One region of the Kocuria sp. TGY1127_2 genome, then DNA from elsewhere that is predicted to be linked to it. Evidence: riboswitches for the same ligand, from Rfam matches in the RefSeq annotation. Region 1 holds a riboswitch; the other holds the start of a gene.
What was found. Region 1 has a riboswitch for S-adenosylmethionine ahead of sake_RS00360 (O-acetylhomoserine aminocarboxypropyltransferase/cysteine synthase family protein). Riboswitches for the same ligand answer to the same signal wherever they lie in the genome.
Positions count from the first base shown of each region.

Region 2: another riboswitch for S-adenosylmethionine. It lies ahead of sake_RS01775 (ABC transporter ATP-binding protein); the one in region 1 lies ahead of sake_RS00360 (O-acetylhomoserine aminocarboxypropyltransferase/cysteine synthase family protein).

Region 1 is NZ_AP022834.1:72,670-80,103, reverse strand. It holds gene sake_RS00365 (cystathionine gamma-synthase) at 1-971, opposite strand, end outside; gene sake_RS00360 (O-acetylhomoserine aminocarboxypropyltransferase/cysteine synthase family protein) at 968-2,374, opposite strand; SAM riboswitch class IV at 2,415-2,532, opposite strand; gene sake_RS00355 (ABC transporter ATP-binding protein) at 2,709-4,388, opposite strand; gene sake_RS00350 (ABC transporter permease) at 4,385-5,275, opposite strand; gene sake_RS00345 (ABC transporter permease) at 5,272-6,354, opposite strand; gene sake_RS00340 (ABC transporter substrate-binding protein) at 6,351-7,434, opposite strand, start outside.
Region 2 is NZ_AP022834.1:400,204-407,637, forward strand. It holds gene sake_RS01760 (AMP-binding protein) at 1-1,933, opposite strand, end outside; gene sake_RS01765 (ABC transporter permease) at 1,960-2,745, opposite strand; gene sake_RS01770 (aliphatic sulfonate ABC transporter substrate-binding protein) at 2,749-3,792, opposite strand; gene sake_RS01775 (ABC transporter ATP-binding protein) at 3,872-4,714, opposite strand; SAM riboswitch class I at 4,723-4,859, opposite strand; gene sake_RS01780 (acetyl-CoA C-acyltransferase) at 5,064-6,278, shown strand; gene sake_RS01785 (enoyl-CoA hydratase/isomerase family protein) at 6,282-7,052, shown strand; gene sake_RS01790 (3-hydroxyacyl-CoA dehydrogenase family protein) at 7,053-7,434, shown strand, end outside.

The DNA.
Region 1 (7,434 bases):
AACCCTGACATCTGCCGTTTGGCTACAGCGTGACCCGGGTGATCGGCGAGGCCAGGATAATACACGCGCTCCACGCCTTCATGCTCCCGCAGCCACTCGGCGACCGTCTGGGCGTTCTCGCAATGTTGCCGGATCCGAACCCCCAGGGTCTTGAGACCGCGCGCGGTAAGGAACGCATCTTGGGGACCTGCCACCGCACCCCCAGCGAATTGCTGGAATTGCAGGAGATCGGCCAGGGGTTGATCTTCCCACAGTGCATCGCCGACCACGAGGGCTCCGCCCAGCACGTCCGAGTGACCACCGATGTATTTGGTGGTCGAATGCACCACGACGTCGGCGCCCAGCGTCAGCGGATTCTGCAACGCCGGTGAAGCGAAGGTGTTGTCCACAACCAACAACGCGCCTCCGGCATGGGCTGCTTCCGCCCATTCCTGGATATCCACGATGGTCAGCAATGGGTTCGTCGGCGTCTCCAACCAAACAACCCGTGCTTCCGGATCGCACAGAATCCGGTCCCGCACATCGGTCTGTTGAGGCGACACGAAGGTCGTTTCGACTCCCCATCGGGCATACAACTGGCTGAGGAGTCGGTGCGTTCCTCCGTAGGTCTCCGCCCCGGCCACAACTTTGTTCCCCGGTCGCAAGGTCGCACGCAACAGGGCGTCCTCGGCAGCAATCCCTGAAGCGAAAGCGAAGGCGTGTGTACCGTTTTCGACGGCCGCGAGCTGGACCTCCAAAGCACTCCGAGTGGGGTTTCCCCCTCGCGAGTACTCATATCCGCTCTTGAGCGTCTCCACTCCGTCTTGGGTGAAGGTCGACGTCTGGTAAATGGGAGGAATCACGGCGCCGGTGTGAGGGTCCGGTTCCTGGCCCGCGTGAACGGCTGCCGTTCTGAACCCCGGACGGGTCGAATTCACTCGATCGGTTGTGGGTCCCGGCTTGAACTCGGTGGATTCTTCGACTGCAGTCATACCTGAGCAGCCTCCTTCTCTCGCGTGAGAGCCGTCGCCCGGCTCAGGGTCTGGCTGGATGTGGACAAGGAACCGAGCGCTGCGGAGAGATCATCCCAGAGATCGTCGACCTCTTCACGACCCAGCGCCAGCCGAACGGTCTGTTCGGTGATGTCCCCGGCCTCTCTGAGCTCGGGGGTAAGACGACAATGGGTGGTCCACGCGGGATGCGTTGCCATGGATCGAGCGTCGCCCAGGTTGGCAGCGAGCTTGAACAGCTTCAAATTGTCGAAGAATTCCTCCACCTGCGATGTGTTGCCCGCGATGTCGAAGGACAAGACCGCTCCGGTGCCGCGCGGAAAGTCTCGTTCGGCGATGGCCGCATCCGGCGACCCAGGAAGGCTCGGATGCCGGACACGGCACACGCGAGGATGAGTCGCCAGTCGACGCGCGATCTCCTCGGCCACACGGCAATGGCGCTCAACCCGGATGTCGAGGGTCTCGATGCCTTCAAGGGCTTGTTGCGCATTCCACGGAGCCAGGCTCGGGCCCAAGTCGTTGAGCAATTGTGCGCGAACGAGGTGGAGGAACGCTCCGTGATCGCCGTGCCCCTCGACCAGGGATCTGTTCCCGAATCTCCTCCGCGGAGCCGTAAGCTGCGGCCATCGGATGGCGTCCTCGCTCGGGGTCAGCCGGCCGGTGTCGACGATGATTCCCGCAAGCGCCGTTCCATTTCCGGTCAGGTATTTCGTGACGGAATGGACTACGACGTCGGCACCCAATTTCCCGGGCTGCAGGAGATATGGCGTCGCGAGAGTGTTGTCGACGATCAGGGCGGCGCCCGCGGTATGCGCAATGTCCGCGAGCGCGGGGATATCGGGAAGGTCAGCATGCGGGTTTCCGATGGACTCCACGACGAACGCGCGAGTGCGCGCCGTGACGGCATTTTCCCATTCCTCGGGTCGATGCGGGTTGACCCACGTGACCTCGATGCCCGCCTCGGCGAGAGTGTCGTTGAGCAAATCGGCAGTGCCACCGTAAATTCGGTTGGATGCCACCACATGGCCGGCGGGGATCTCCGGGTGGGGCTCGCCGTCCTCGCTCTGACCTGATCGACCGGCCAGGGCAAGAAGGGTGAGCGTTGTTGCCGCTTGGCCGGAAGCGGTGGCGACGGCACCGACGCCCCCTTCGAGTTCCGCGAGCCGACGCTCGAGCAAACCCACCGTAGGACTGCCGGTGCGTGAGTACGTGAATCCGGGTTCTCTCTGGCCGAAGCATTCACGTGCGTCGCGCAACGTCTCGAATTCGTAAGAGGCCGTCAGGTACAAAGGCGGATGCACAGGTCGGGCAGCCGGCGGATTGGCCGTACCCCCGTGCACTTGCACCGTACCGATTCCGGGTGCCGGGTTGTTATCAGCTGACATCGTGATCCCCTCGAAGGCGGGGCGCCGAGTTCGCCTCGTAACGCCGTGCTTGCCGGGGAGCGGTATGCTCCCGACCGGATCTTCATCTGGGGCACCCCATCACAGCGGAAAGGGTTGCCGACCGGCCAGCCAGAGCTTCACAACCGGTACTCGTGATCCTGATTCAGAAACCTACAGCCTTCCCACCAACCTCGAAAGGACATGACGCACGGTTCAGACAGATCGTCATATGAAGGTAATCCACCTGCCGGGAAACGTCATATGACCTGGCGAGACTCCCGTATGATCAGGGCGGACTCCGTGGAATCCGTTCGCGTGCGGACCGAGTTCAGGTCTAGGCGCTCAGCGCGGGGCCGAACACATCGGTAGCGTAACGAGATCCCGGAACGGCCTTGATCAGGGTCCGCGTCGCCTCCTCGCGCGGATTCTCGAAGACCTGCGCCGCGGGGCCCGACTCGATCACCCGGCCATGAGCCATAACCAGCACGTCGTCGGAGATCTGTCGGATCACCGCCAGGTCGTGACTGATGAACACGTAAGAGAGCCCCAGACGATCCTGGAGATCGGCAAGTAGGTCAAGAATCTGGGCTTGAACCGAAACGTCCAGTGCCGAGACCGGTTCGTCCAGAATCACCAGTTCGGGGTCAACAGCGAGTGCCCGAGCTATGGAAACACGTTGGCGTTGCCCTCCGGACAGTTCTACCGGCCGACGACTGGCCAATTCCCGAGGCAGGGCCACGAGATCGAGGAGCTCGTTGATTCGTCGTTCGCGCTGTGGACGTGTGCCGATACGGAATCCCCGCAGGGGCTCCCCGATCGACGCGGCCACGGAATACCGAGGGTCGAGCGATGCGCTGGGGTCCTGGTGAACGAACCGGGCGCGCGTCGAGAGCTCTCGGATGTTGCGCTTCGTGCCATCGAACGGCCGACCGAATATCTCCAACCGGCCGGCGTCATACGATTCCAGACCGAGCAGGATCCGGGCCGTCGTCGATTTTCCGGATCCCGATTCCCCGACGATCCCGAGTGTTCGCCCCGGTTCGAGCTCCAGGTCGAGATCGGCCACAGCCTGGACCTTCCTCGCTCGGGAACCGAAGGTCTTGCTCAGCCCCTGAGCTCGTACCACGCTCGAGCTCTCGCCGCGCGGGGCAGGCCCAGTACGCTTCCGCGGCACATCGTGCAGTGCCGGCGATGCCTTGAGCAGGCGCCGGGTGTAATCGTGCTGAGGTTCGGCGAAAACGCTGGCTGCCGAGCCTTCCTCGACAACACGGCCCTTTTCCATCACCAGGATTCGATCGGCCCGGTCCCGAGCGATTCCGAGATCGTGGGTGATGAGAAGGAGGCCTGCTCCGGCGTCGGAAACTCGCGCCTCCAGCAAGTCCAGGACGTTCTTCTGCGCGGACACGTCGAGGGCGGAGGTCGGCTCGTCGGCGATCACCAGTTGCGGCCCACGCGCTAGTGCGAGCGCGATCAGGACCCGCTGGCGCTGGCCACCGGATAGTTCGTGCGGATAGCGGGAGCCGTGGACCTCGATCTCGAGGCCGACGTCCTCGAGCGCCTTCGCCGTCTGTTCCTTGGCCCGATGACGCGAAAGACCGGCTTCGCGCAAGGATTCCGATAGCTGCGAAGTGATCGTGCGTACGGGGTTCAGTCCCGTCCCCGCGTCCTGAGGAACGTAGCCCAGGAGGTCTCCCCGAACACGCTTCCATTGGTTCTCCGAGGCAGACCGCATATCCGAGCCGTGCAGGGATTGCTCAGCGATATCCACGTGGGCGGAGGAAGTCAGCAGTCCGGCCGCTACTGCGGCCGTGGTTGACTTCCCCGAACCGGATTCACCAACCACCGCAAGGGTTTCGCCAACAGGGACAGTCAGCGAAACCCCCTCGACCGCGGGGGCCGCGCCGTCGGAGTACCGGACGGTGAGGTCTCGCAGGCTGAGAGCCACGGGGGAATCCGCCGAATCGGTGGCCTCGACGAGGCGTGGATGCACATTCTCTCGATGGGGCAGGGTCATGATGGTCTCCTGGTCTGCAGGGCGTGAGAGATACGGTTGACGGAAACGACGACGGCGGCGATCACCAGTCCCGGAATGACGGTCAACCACCAGGCGCTCGCGAGGTAATCTCTTCCTTCGGAGACCAGTAGCCCCCACTCCGGATTGGGCGGCTGGGTTCCGAATCCCAAGAAGCTCAAGGCGGAAATCGCGAGAATCGCGGCTCCGAATTCGATTGCGGCCAGTGCAAATACCGGGCCGATCGCGTGCGGAAGGATATGGCGGGCCAGGATCTCCGGCGTGCGGATACCGGACATCGATGCCGCCTCGATGAACAAAGAACTCCTCCATCGAAGGACTTCGCCTCGCATAAGTCGCGCGAAAGACGGTATGGACGCCAGCGCCACGGCCACGGCAATGTTGACGGACCCGGCCCCCAGCGCGGCCACGACCGCGAGGGAAAGCAAGAGCGAAGGCACCGACTGCAGGACATCCACGACGCGCATGAGTATGGTGTCGACGACGCTTCCCGCGGTTCCTGCCAACAACCCGAGAAGGGTCCCGACGAAAAAGGCTATGAGGACCGCGATGGCGGTCGTCCCCAAGGACGCCCCGGCTCCTTGGACGACTCGGGAAAATACGTCCCTCCCGAGGTGATCGGTACCGAACCAGTGCTGCATTCCGGGCGGCGACAAGCGAATATCGGGGTCGCCCAGCAACGGGTTCTCGGTGACGAAGACGCTGGGCAGAACCGCCCATGCGAGTGCGACGAGAACGATGAGTCCGGAAACGATGAGTCCGTACGGCGCACGAACCATCGTGGCGGCGAATCGACGATGACGAGTCGCAGGGTTTCCGGGGCGTCGTACCGAACGCGCGGATCCGGAGGGAAGCTCGCTCGTGCTCATGGTCGCGCCTCCTGAATCGATTGGGTCGTGTTGTCGGTTCCCGGCGGACTTGTAACGGATGTGGCGTCCGCGGCGTCGGGATGGGGACCCTTGTGCGAGTCCAGGCTTTGCGAGCCATCGCGTCCTCGTTTGGGTGGATTCCCCGTGGGACGTGTTCGGGGGTCGACCACCGGGTACAACAGGTCGACCACCAGATTCACCACCACGAACACGAGCGCGGAGAAAGCCACAACCCCCAGTACCACGGGCATGTCCTGGCCGGTGACCGATGTTTCCGCGAGACGACCGATGCCGTTGCGCGTGAAGACGGTCTCGACGATCACGGCACCACCCAGAACATTGCCGAGAACGACTCCCGCGATCGACAAAAGGGACACCCCGGCCGGGGGCAGGGCATGCGAGAGAAGAAGACGAAGCCGGCCCAGACCCGCGGCACGATAAGTCGTCATGAATTGCCTGCTCCACGCCTGAGTGAGCGATCGCAGCAATACCTGAGCGATCATCGCCCCAAGGGGCAAAGACAAAGTCACCGCCGGGAGAATCACACCCGCGATACCCTGCGCGCCGATTGCGGGGATTACGCCCAAGCGGAACGAGAACAGTTGAAGCAGGAGCAGTCCGACCCAGAACGTCGGGAGGGACACCCCCAGACTGGGCAGCCCGGACAACAGATTCCGCAACCAGGGGCTCCGGACCCCCACGGCCGCGAGCGCCAGAACGACTCCGCCTGGGATCGCAATAGCCAAGGTCCACGCCGCGAGCTCGACCGTGACCGGAAGTGCCTGGGCGATGGCCGCAGCAACCGGTTGGCCCGTGGTGTAGGACGTTCCGAGATCGCCTCGTACGGCATTGCCGAGCGCTGACAGATATTGAACGACCAGTGGTTGGTCGAACCCGTATTGATGCCGGAGTTCGTCGATTTCCTCCGGGGACGCCGTCGAAAGATCACCTCCCAGAACCGCAGCCACCGAGTCGCCCGGCAAGGCATACAACAGGAGGAAAGCCAGGGCATAGGCCGCCCACAGCACCAGAATGCCGAATCCCAGGCGGCGGAGGATCATCGCGAGCAAGGGGTTCATCGGTCGCCTCCCTGAGACCCGGAGCCCGCGTTGCCGCCGGCGTCATTCAGCCAGGTGTCATACAGGTCGATGCGCGAGGAAGCATCGTATTTGAAGTCCTTGACCCGGGGCCCTGTCGCGATCACACCGGACAGTTCGACGAGCGGAACCGAGTGGGCATCACGTATCAGGGAGGTAACTGCTTGGTCGACGAGCTTCTTCCGTTGCTTCGGGTCCTGGACTCCGACGCTCTGATCGAGGGCCTGGTCCAGCTGTGCCGGATCCCGCTTGTTCCGGTTGGCTCCGTTCGCGTCAAAGACGGTTCGGAGCACGTCCGGGTCGGAGCGCGTGAGGTTCATGAATTCGACGTCGGCTTCCCCGGACTGCGAGGCGGCCTCGGTGTTGGCCACCGTCGTCTGTTCAAGTTTCATTTCGATACCGGTTTCCCTCAGCTGTTGCTGAACAAGCTCCAGGAACGGTGCGGATTGCCAATATTTGACGGTGAAACTGAGGGTTTTCCCGTCCTTCTGCCGCAGTCCGGTCTTGGAGTTCATCGTCCAACCGGCTTCGTCCAGCAGTTTGGCGGCACCGTCCGGATCGTGCTTGAGCAGTCCGGAGAAATCCTGGTAATCAGGCGTTGATCCTGCGAGCACCGAAGTCGCTGGTTCCTGATAGCGCGAAAGCAACGCACGCAGTTGATCGCGGTTGATCGATTTGGTGACGGCCTGGCGCACTCGTTCGTCGGAGAACAACGGCCGGGATTCGTTCATGATGAAGTTGTAGACCACGCCCGGATTAGGCCGGTCGACGATGGTGAAGTTCGAAGCCTGCAGCAGCTCTTCGTCCTGCGGCTGGACAACGGTGTCGACGTCGATCTGACCGGAGGCCAGGCTCCCGTTCCGGACGGTCGATTCCGGAACGATCGACATGTCTATTGCGTCGAGGTAGGCCGGCCCCCTGTGATTCGCCTGCTTCGGAGCCCATCCGTAGTCGTCGAACCGGTCGAGGCGAATGCTCTGTCGCGGGGTGTAGCTCTTCAGCTGGAAGGGACCGGTCCCCACGACCTCGCCCCCGCACCTTTGGTCCGGCGATTTGCCCAGA
Region 2 (7,434 bases), 330 kb from region 1:
GGAGCTCACTCTCATTCGGGGGCCGATCGCCGGCGACGGTCACGAATGCGATGGCGGCGTGCCCCGTGAGCTCGTCCTCGACGGGGCAGACACCTGCTTCGACGACGGCTTCGTGGGTCACCAGAGCCGACTCGATCTCGATGGTCGAGAGTCTGTGCCCGGAGATGTTGATGACGTCGTCGATCCGGCCGAGGATGTAGGTGTCGCCTTCGTCGTCGACCTTGGCGCCGTCCCCGGCGAGGAACCAACCGCGGTCGCCGTAGTGTTTCCAGTACGAATCCAAGTACCGCTGAGGGTTGCCCCACACGGTGCGCGCCATCGAGGGACCGATTTTGTCCACCACGATGAATCCCTGAGTCGACGGCTCGATGTCCTGTCCGGACTCGTCCACAACCCGCGTCGAAATCCCCGGAACCGCCCGGGTTGCGCAACCTGGTTTGACCCGCGTGTGCGGTGCATCGTCCGAGAACGAACCGGCAGGTGCGAACTGCGGATCGTGAGGTCTCGGAGAACACACGGTCGCGCCGGTCTCGGACTGCCACCATGTATCGATGAACGGAACCTCACCGGCGCCCACGTTGTCGCGCAGCCATCGCCAGGCTTCCGGATTGATGGACTCACCGACTGATCCCAGAAGCCGCACGGACGCGAGGTTATAGCTCGCGGGAAGGCCCTGCGGAAAAGCGCCCATCAAGGAACGGATGAGGGTCGGGGCGGTGTAGTAATTCGTGACGCCGTATCGTTCGATGATTTCGAAGTGGCGACCGAAATGCGGGGTATTGGGCGTCCCCTCGTAGATCACCTCGGATACCCCGTTGAGGAGCGGACCATAGATCTCGTAAGTGTGGGCCGTGACCCAGGCGAGATCGGCCGTGCACCAGTGAACCGTGGAATCGACTTTGCCCGCGTCATTCTCCGCGGAAAGCTCATCCGGACGGACTTCTCCGTCCTCGTCCAGAGTTTCGGGGAGGAGATCGAATAACAGGGCATGAGTGTATGCCGTCTGGGTGAGGTAGCCGCCCGTCGTGTGGACAAGTCCCTTCGGGCGGCCGGTTGTTCCGGAGGTGTAGATGATGAACAGAGGGGTTTCGGCATCGAAGAATTCCGGCTCGTGCACATCGGATGCGCTCTCGATGAGGTCGTGCCACCACACATCGCGTCCCGTCGTCCACGGCACAGCTTGCTCGTCCTTGGAACGGAAGCCTTTGTCGGACGGGGAGAGCGGAACACCCGCGGGCGTCTTGCGGCCAGGACGCGAGGTCCGACGGACCACCACGACGTGTTCGATGGAGTTGTCTCCCGCGCAGGCCTCGTCGGCGTTCTGCTTCACGGGAACGACCTTGCCCCTTCGGTTCTGACCGTCCGTGGTCACCAGAACCTTGGCACCGGTGTCTTCGACACGGAATTTGAGTGCTTCGGCGGAGAAGCCGCCGAATACGAGCGAATGCACGGCCCCGATCCGAGCACAGGCGAGTGTGATGATGACGGTCTCCGGAATGACCGGAAGATAGATCACAACGCGATCGCCTTTCTCGACTCCGAGATCGAGCAGAGCATTCGCGGCACGGGAGACTTCCGTCTGCAACCGAGCGTAGGTGTAGACCTCCCGGTCCCCGGGCTCGCCCTCGAAGTACAGGGCAATGTGCTGGCCGCGTCCCGCCTCGACGTGCCGGTCTACGCAGTTATAGGCCGCGTTCAGTCTGCCGCCTTCGAACCAGGCGATCTCGGGCACGCTGAACTCCGGTGCTCCGTCCTGGTCAGTGCCTATGGGCCGCGGCTTCTCGAACCGGTGTGCGGTGTGCCAGGGTTCGGCCCAGGACAGGCGCCCTGCCTGTTTTTCCCAGAAATCAACGCGGGCGGCGTCGGAGATCGTGGCGGGATTCGGAGTCGGATTGTGGGGGTCCGAGAAGACAAAATTTGTCGGAAGAGTCATGATCGTTCCTATCCGTTGCGGATCCTTTACGCGTCTGCCGGGGCGGTGCCCCATCGGCGTTGGGTCCATCGTTCAAAGATTCCTACCAGGGCGTCGGTGATTTTGCCCAGTATTGCCAAGAGAATGATCGCCAGAATCAGGCGGTCGGTTCGGCCGTTGCTCTGCGAATCGGTCAGCAGGAAGCCCAGGCCCATCGAAGCTCCTACGAGTTCTGCAGCCACCAGGAAAAGCCATGCCTGGGCCAGGGCGAGTCGGAGACCGGAGACCACGGACGGCATGACCGCCGGAAGCTGAACCGTTGTGAAAAGTCGTAGGCCAGTGATCCCGAATGAGCGGGCGGCCTCGATCAGCTGGCGGTCGACGTGTTTCAGCGAACCGGCGACTGTGGTGTAGACGGGAAAGAACGCGCCGATCGCGACGAGAATGACCTTTGAGTTCTCGCCCACGCCGACCCAGAGCAGCATCAAGGGGACCCAGGCAAGAGACGGCACGGCTCGCACCGCTCCCACGGTCGGACCGGCCAAGACGTTCGTCCAGTGTGAGAGACCGATCAACGCACCAATCACCAGCCCGAGGGCGCTTCCGATGAGGAACCCCAGGATTACCCGTTGCGTCGAGATCCCCACGTGTTGCCACAGCTCGTGGCGCTGAACCAACTCGACCCCGGCATCGACCACGGCCGATGGCGTCGGAAGCTGAATCGGTGAGAAAACACCGGTCGAGGAGAGTAGATGCCACACCAGCAACATGATCAACGGCAGGACCAAGCCCAGGGCGCCTACGGCCCAACGATTTCTCGGAAGGAATTTCATGCTCTACTTCCCCTCAATCCGTGTGGCCGCGCAACGCGCATCCGCTGCCTCGGCGTAGTGCTTGTCGATGATGTTGGCCACGGCGTCGTCGACGTCCTTGCGGTCCGAGACGTCTCCGGAATCCACGAGGATGGGTGCAACATTCCGGAGTACTTTGAGCTGAGCTTCGCCCGGCACAGGATCGATGTCCAAATGCGTGCGTTGCCAGACTCTCTCAGCGACCCCACCGGAAACTGCTGCTTCTTCGGCGAATAATCGTGTTGCCTCGCTCGGATTCTTCAGTGCCCACTCTCTGGCGTACGCATAAACGTCGACGACGAGCTGGGCACCCTCCGGATTCTGTTGCAGGAACTCTTCCCGGGCGTTGAGGAAGCCCCACGTGTTGAACTCCAGGTTCCGGTAGAACAAGACGTCACCGCCTTCGTCTTCTGCGGTCGCCATGATCGGGTCGAGCCCTGACCACGCATCGACTTGATGGGTATCGAGCGCGGCCCGACCGTCGGCATGCTGCAAGTTCACGATCGTGACGTCATCCGTGCTCATGCCGGCAGCTTTGAGGGCCTGAACCAACAGAAAATAGGGGTCCGTCCCCAGCGTCGCCGCGACGGACCGGCCTGCCAGATCCTCAACCCGTCGAATCGGCGATTCCGGCGTGCGCACGAGCGCCGACCATTCCGGTTGTGAGAAGAGATCAATGGTTTTGAGCGGAGCCCCGTTCGCTCGCGCCAGAAGAGCGGCCGATCCCGCCGTCGACCCCACGTCTATAGCTGCACCGATGAGGTTCTGATTGGCTTTGTTCGAACCTGCCGACTTGAGCCACGTGACCGATTGCCCCAGATTGGCCGCGGCTTTCTCGAGCCATTCCTTCCTGCGAATAATCAGGGACAACGGATTGTACGTCGCGTAATCGAGGGTAATGCTGCTGGTCGCGTCCGCGTTGATGACGCCGCGTCCGGCGCCTTCGCCGGACATGCACCCCGTCAGGGCGAATGCCACGACTCCGAGGCCGGTGGCCCGCACCGCGTCTCGGCGGGAAAAGTTGATCATGAGGTTGGGGTCCTTGCGAGGAAGTCGAGGAGGGGATGAACGAGGAAACCATGGGCGCGGGCCGCGTTGGCGCAGCGGGTCACACTTCCTGAAACGCCTCATGCGCGGTGGTGTCCACGCCCAGCAGACCCAAGAGGTGGCCGCGCATTCGGACTAGTTGCGCGTCCTCCCGGGAACGAGGACGCGGCAAACCGACCTCAACGCTTTCGACAATCCCCGCCGGTACTCCCGGTGCCGTGCGGCCGAGTACGACGACGCGGTCGGATAGGTACAGGGCCTCGTCCACATCGTGGGTTATGAGGAGAACCGTTGTGGGGTCCTGACCATGAACATCCAGCAACAGATCCTGCATTTTCAGGCGAGTCAAGGCATCCAGGGCCCCGAAGGGCTCATCGAGGAGGAGAACCCTGGGGTTGCGTGCCAGTGCCCTGGCCAAGGACGCGCGTTGCGCCATGCCCCCGGAGACTTCCCCGGGGCGATGGCTCGCGTGCTCTCCCAGACCCACAAGGTCGATCAGCTCGGCGACTCGTCTGCGTCCGCCGTTCTTGCTCGCATTCTTCGGCAATCCGAGAGCAACGTTGTCCGTGACGGAACGCCACGGTAGCAGCCGTGGTTCCTGGAATCCCACGGCGCACCGGGAATCGATGTTGCGCACTGGCGTTCCGTCAATCGTGACGGATCCTGCGCTCGCGGCGTCGAGTCCGGCCGCTGCACGCAGAAGAGTCGACTTCCCACAGCCCGAAGGGCCGACGACCGCGACGATTTCCCCCGGTTCCGCGGTGAAGTTCACGTCACGGAGAACTTCGGACCCGGCAGCGCCGCGCCTGGATCCCGGGAATGACTTTCCGACGCCGTGGAACCGAACCGAAGCCGCTTTCGTCCCGGCTTCCTGCGCGCGTTCCGTCGAGTGCGCCGAGGTCACAATCAATCACTCCATCGAATCCTGGCGTTAGCACCGTGCTCGTCCGCGGAGGATCTCTCCGCCTGCGGGCAGAGCGAAAGATCACCGTGGAGATGGGTTGCTGCGACGTCATCGAGCCAGGTCTCTCAGTCGCTCTGGATGGTTTTCCCCTCCAGTTAATCCCGTGTGCTGCAAGGGCTCCAACTCGCGAGGGACTATTGCGGGAGATGAACTGCGGACCGTCAAAGTCCGTAACCCTGGCGCACGATGCGAATGGAGTGGAATTGACGCATGTCACACCGGATGCGATATTAGTGAACGAATGGTCAGTAATTCTAAGTCTGTCCCACCAGGAGTTCTTATGCCCGAAATGCCCGCAGCCTTCCTCGTCGGTGGAGCCCGCACTCCGGTGGGTCGATACGGCGGTTCCCTCTCCTCGGTTCGCCCGGACGATCTCGCGGCACTGTGCATCAGCACCGTCGTCGAGGAAGCGGGAATCGACCCGGCCGACGTCGATGAAGTCATCCTGGGCAACGCCAACGGGGCGGGTGAGGAGAACCGGAATGTGGCCCGTTTGGCCTGGTTGCTGGCCGGTTACCCGGACTCGGTGCCGGGGATGACGGTGAATCGGCTATGCGCCTCGGGGATGTCCGCGATCACGATCGCCTCCCAAATGATCAAGGCTGGTGCCGCGGAGATCGTGGTCGCCGGCGGCGTTGAATCGATGTCTCGCGCGCCCTGGGTCATGGAAAAGCCGACCAAACCTTTCTCCAAGCCCGGTGAGGTCTTCGATACTTCAATCGGCTGGCGGTTCGTGAATTCGAAATTTGTGGACGGTCCTTTGTCCCGCAACGGCAAGGCAACGTATTCGATGCCGGAGACCGCCGAGGAGGTTGCTCGCGTGGACGGAATCACGCGCGAGGAAGCAGACGAATTCGCGGCGCGCTCCCAGGAGAAGTCCAACGCGGCGATCCGGGCGGGCAGGTTCGCGGACGAAATCGTGCCCGTCAAAGTTACCGGTCGTAAGGGCGAGGTGAGTCTGGTCGAGACCGACGAGGGCCCGCGCCCGGGTACCACTACCGAGGTTCTGGCCAAGCTGAAGCCGGTCGTCAAAGGCGGATCCGTGGTCACGGCCGGTAACTCCTCGGCCCTCAACGACGGTGCCTCGGCGATTATCGTCGCTAGCGAGAAAGCCGTGAAGAAATACGGGTTGGAGGTCCGCGCCCGGATTGTGGATGGTGCGTCGGCCGGTGTACCTCCGGAAATCATGGGCATCGGGCCCGTCCCGGCGAGTCAGAAGGTCCTGGATCGTTCCGGCTGGGGCGTCGAGGACCTGGGCGCCATAGAAATCAATGAAGCCTTCGCGACTCAGTCGCTCGCCTCGATCCGTAGACTCGGCCTGGATCCGGACCTCGTGAACAGGGATGGAGGAGCGATTGCGTTGGGACACCCTCTCGGTTCTTCCGGCTCCCGAATCACCATCACGCTGTTGGGCCGAATGGAGCGCGAGGGTGCTTCCAGGGGCCTCGCGACCATGTGCATCGGCGTCGGACAGGGCGCCGCTCTCCTCCTCGAAAGGGCATAGACCATGGAATTGACCGGTGAATTCACGGCGATCGACATCCAGGAGCGCGAAGACCGACTCCACGTTCGCCTCAATAGGCCCGAGGTTCGCAACGCGATCGACGCGACCATGATCGACGAGTTGCACCGGGTCTGCGCGCACCTGGAATCCGAACCGAAAATCCTGATCCTCTCCGGAACCGAGGTGAACGGAAAAGGCATCTTCGCATCCGGTGCCGATATCGCCCAGTTGCGTGAACGGCGCCGGGACGATGCACTGCGTGGAATCAATTCGCGGCTCTTCGAGAGATTGGGGAGCCTTCCGATGCCCGTGATCGCGGCCCTCGACGGCTACGCCCTGGGTGGCGGTGCCGAGCTCGCCTGGGCCGCAGATTTTCGCATCGGGACACCCGAGATCAAGGTCGGCCAGCCGGAGACCGGCCTCGGCATCGTGGCAGCCGCCGGGGCCATGTGGCGGCTCAAGGAACTCGCCGGAGAACCGCTGGCCAAGGAGCTTCTGTTCGCAGGGCGCACGCTGAGTGCCGAAGAGGCCCTCAGGGCGGGCCTCATTACCGAAATTCACGAATCACAGGATCTGCTCGAAGCCGCCGACGGTCTGGCCGATCGAATCGCCAAGCAAGATCCGCTCGCGGTCCGGATCGCCAAAGGCGTCTTCCATATGCCTCGGGAGGCGCATCCATACGTTGACGAGCTCGCCCAGGCGGTCTTGTTCGAATCTCCCGCCAAATTCGACCGTATGCAGTCTTTCTTGGACCGCAGGAAGGAGCGCAGCTAAGTGAGCGCGCATGACAAGCAGCAAGTTCCCGAACGCGTAGGAGTACTTGGCGGTGGCCGCATGGGGGCCGGGATCGCGCATGCGTTCCTGATCTCAGGTGCGGCAGTGACCGTCGTCGAGGTCGATGACGACGCCGCTCAAGCCGCTCGAGCTCGCATCGAGAAAGACATCCGGGCTTCCGTCGAGCGCGGCAAGATCAGCGGAGAAGCCGACGAGTGGGCCAAGAAACTGGAGACCGCGACCGATGCTTCCGCCTTTGCCGACCGCCAGCTGGTGATCGAGGCCGTTCCGGAGATCTGGGATCTCAAGGTCGAATCCCTTCGCAGGGCAGAGTCGAATGTGGGCGAGAATTCGTGGCTCGCGACCAATACATCCTCGATGT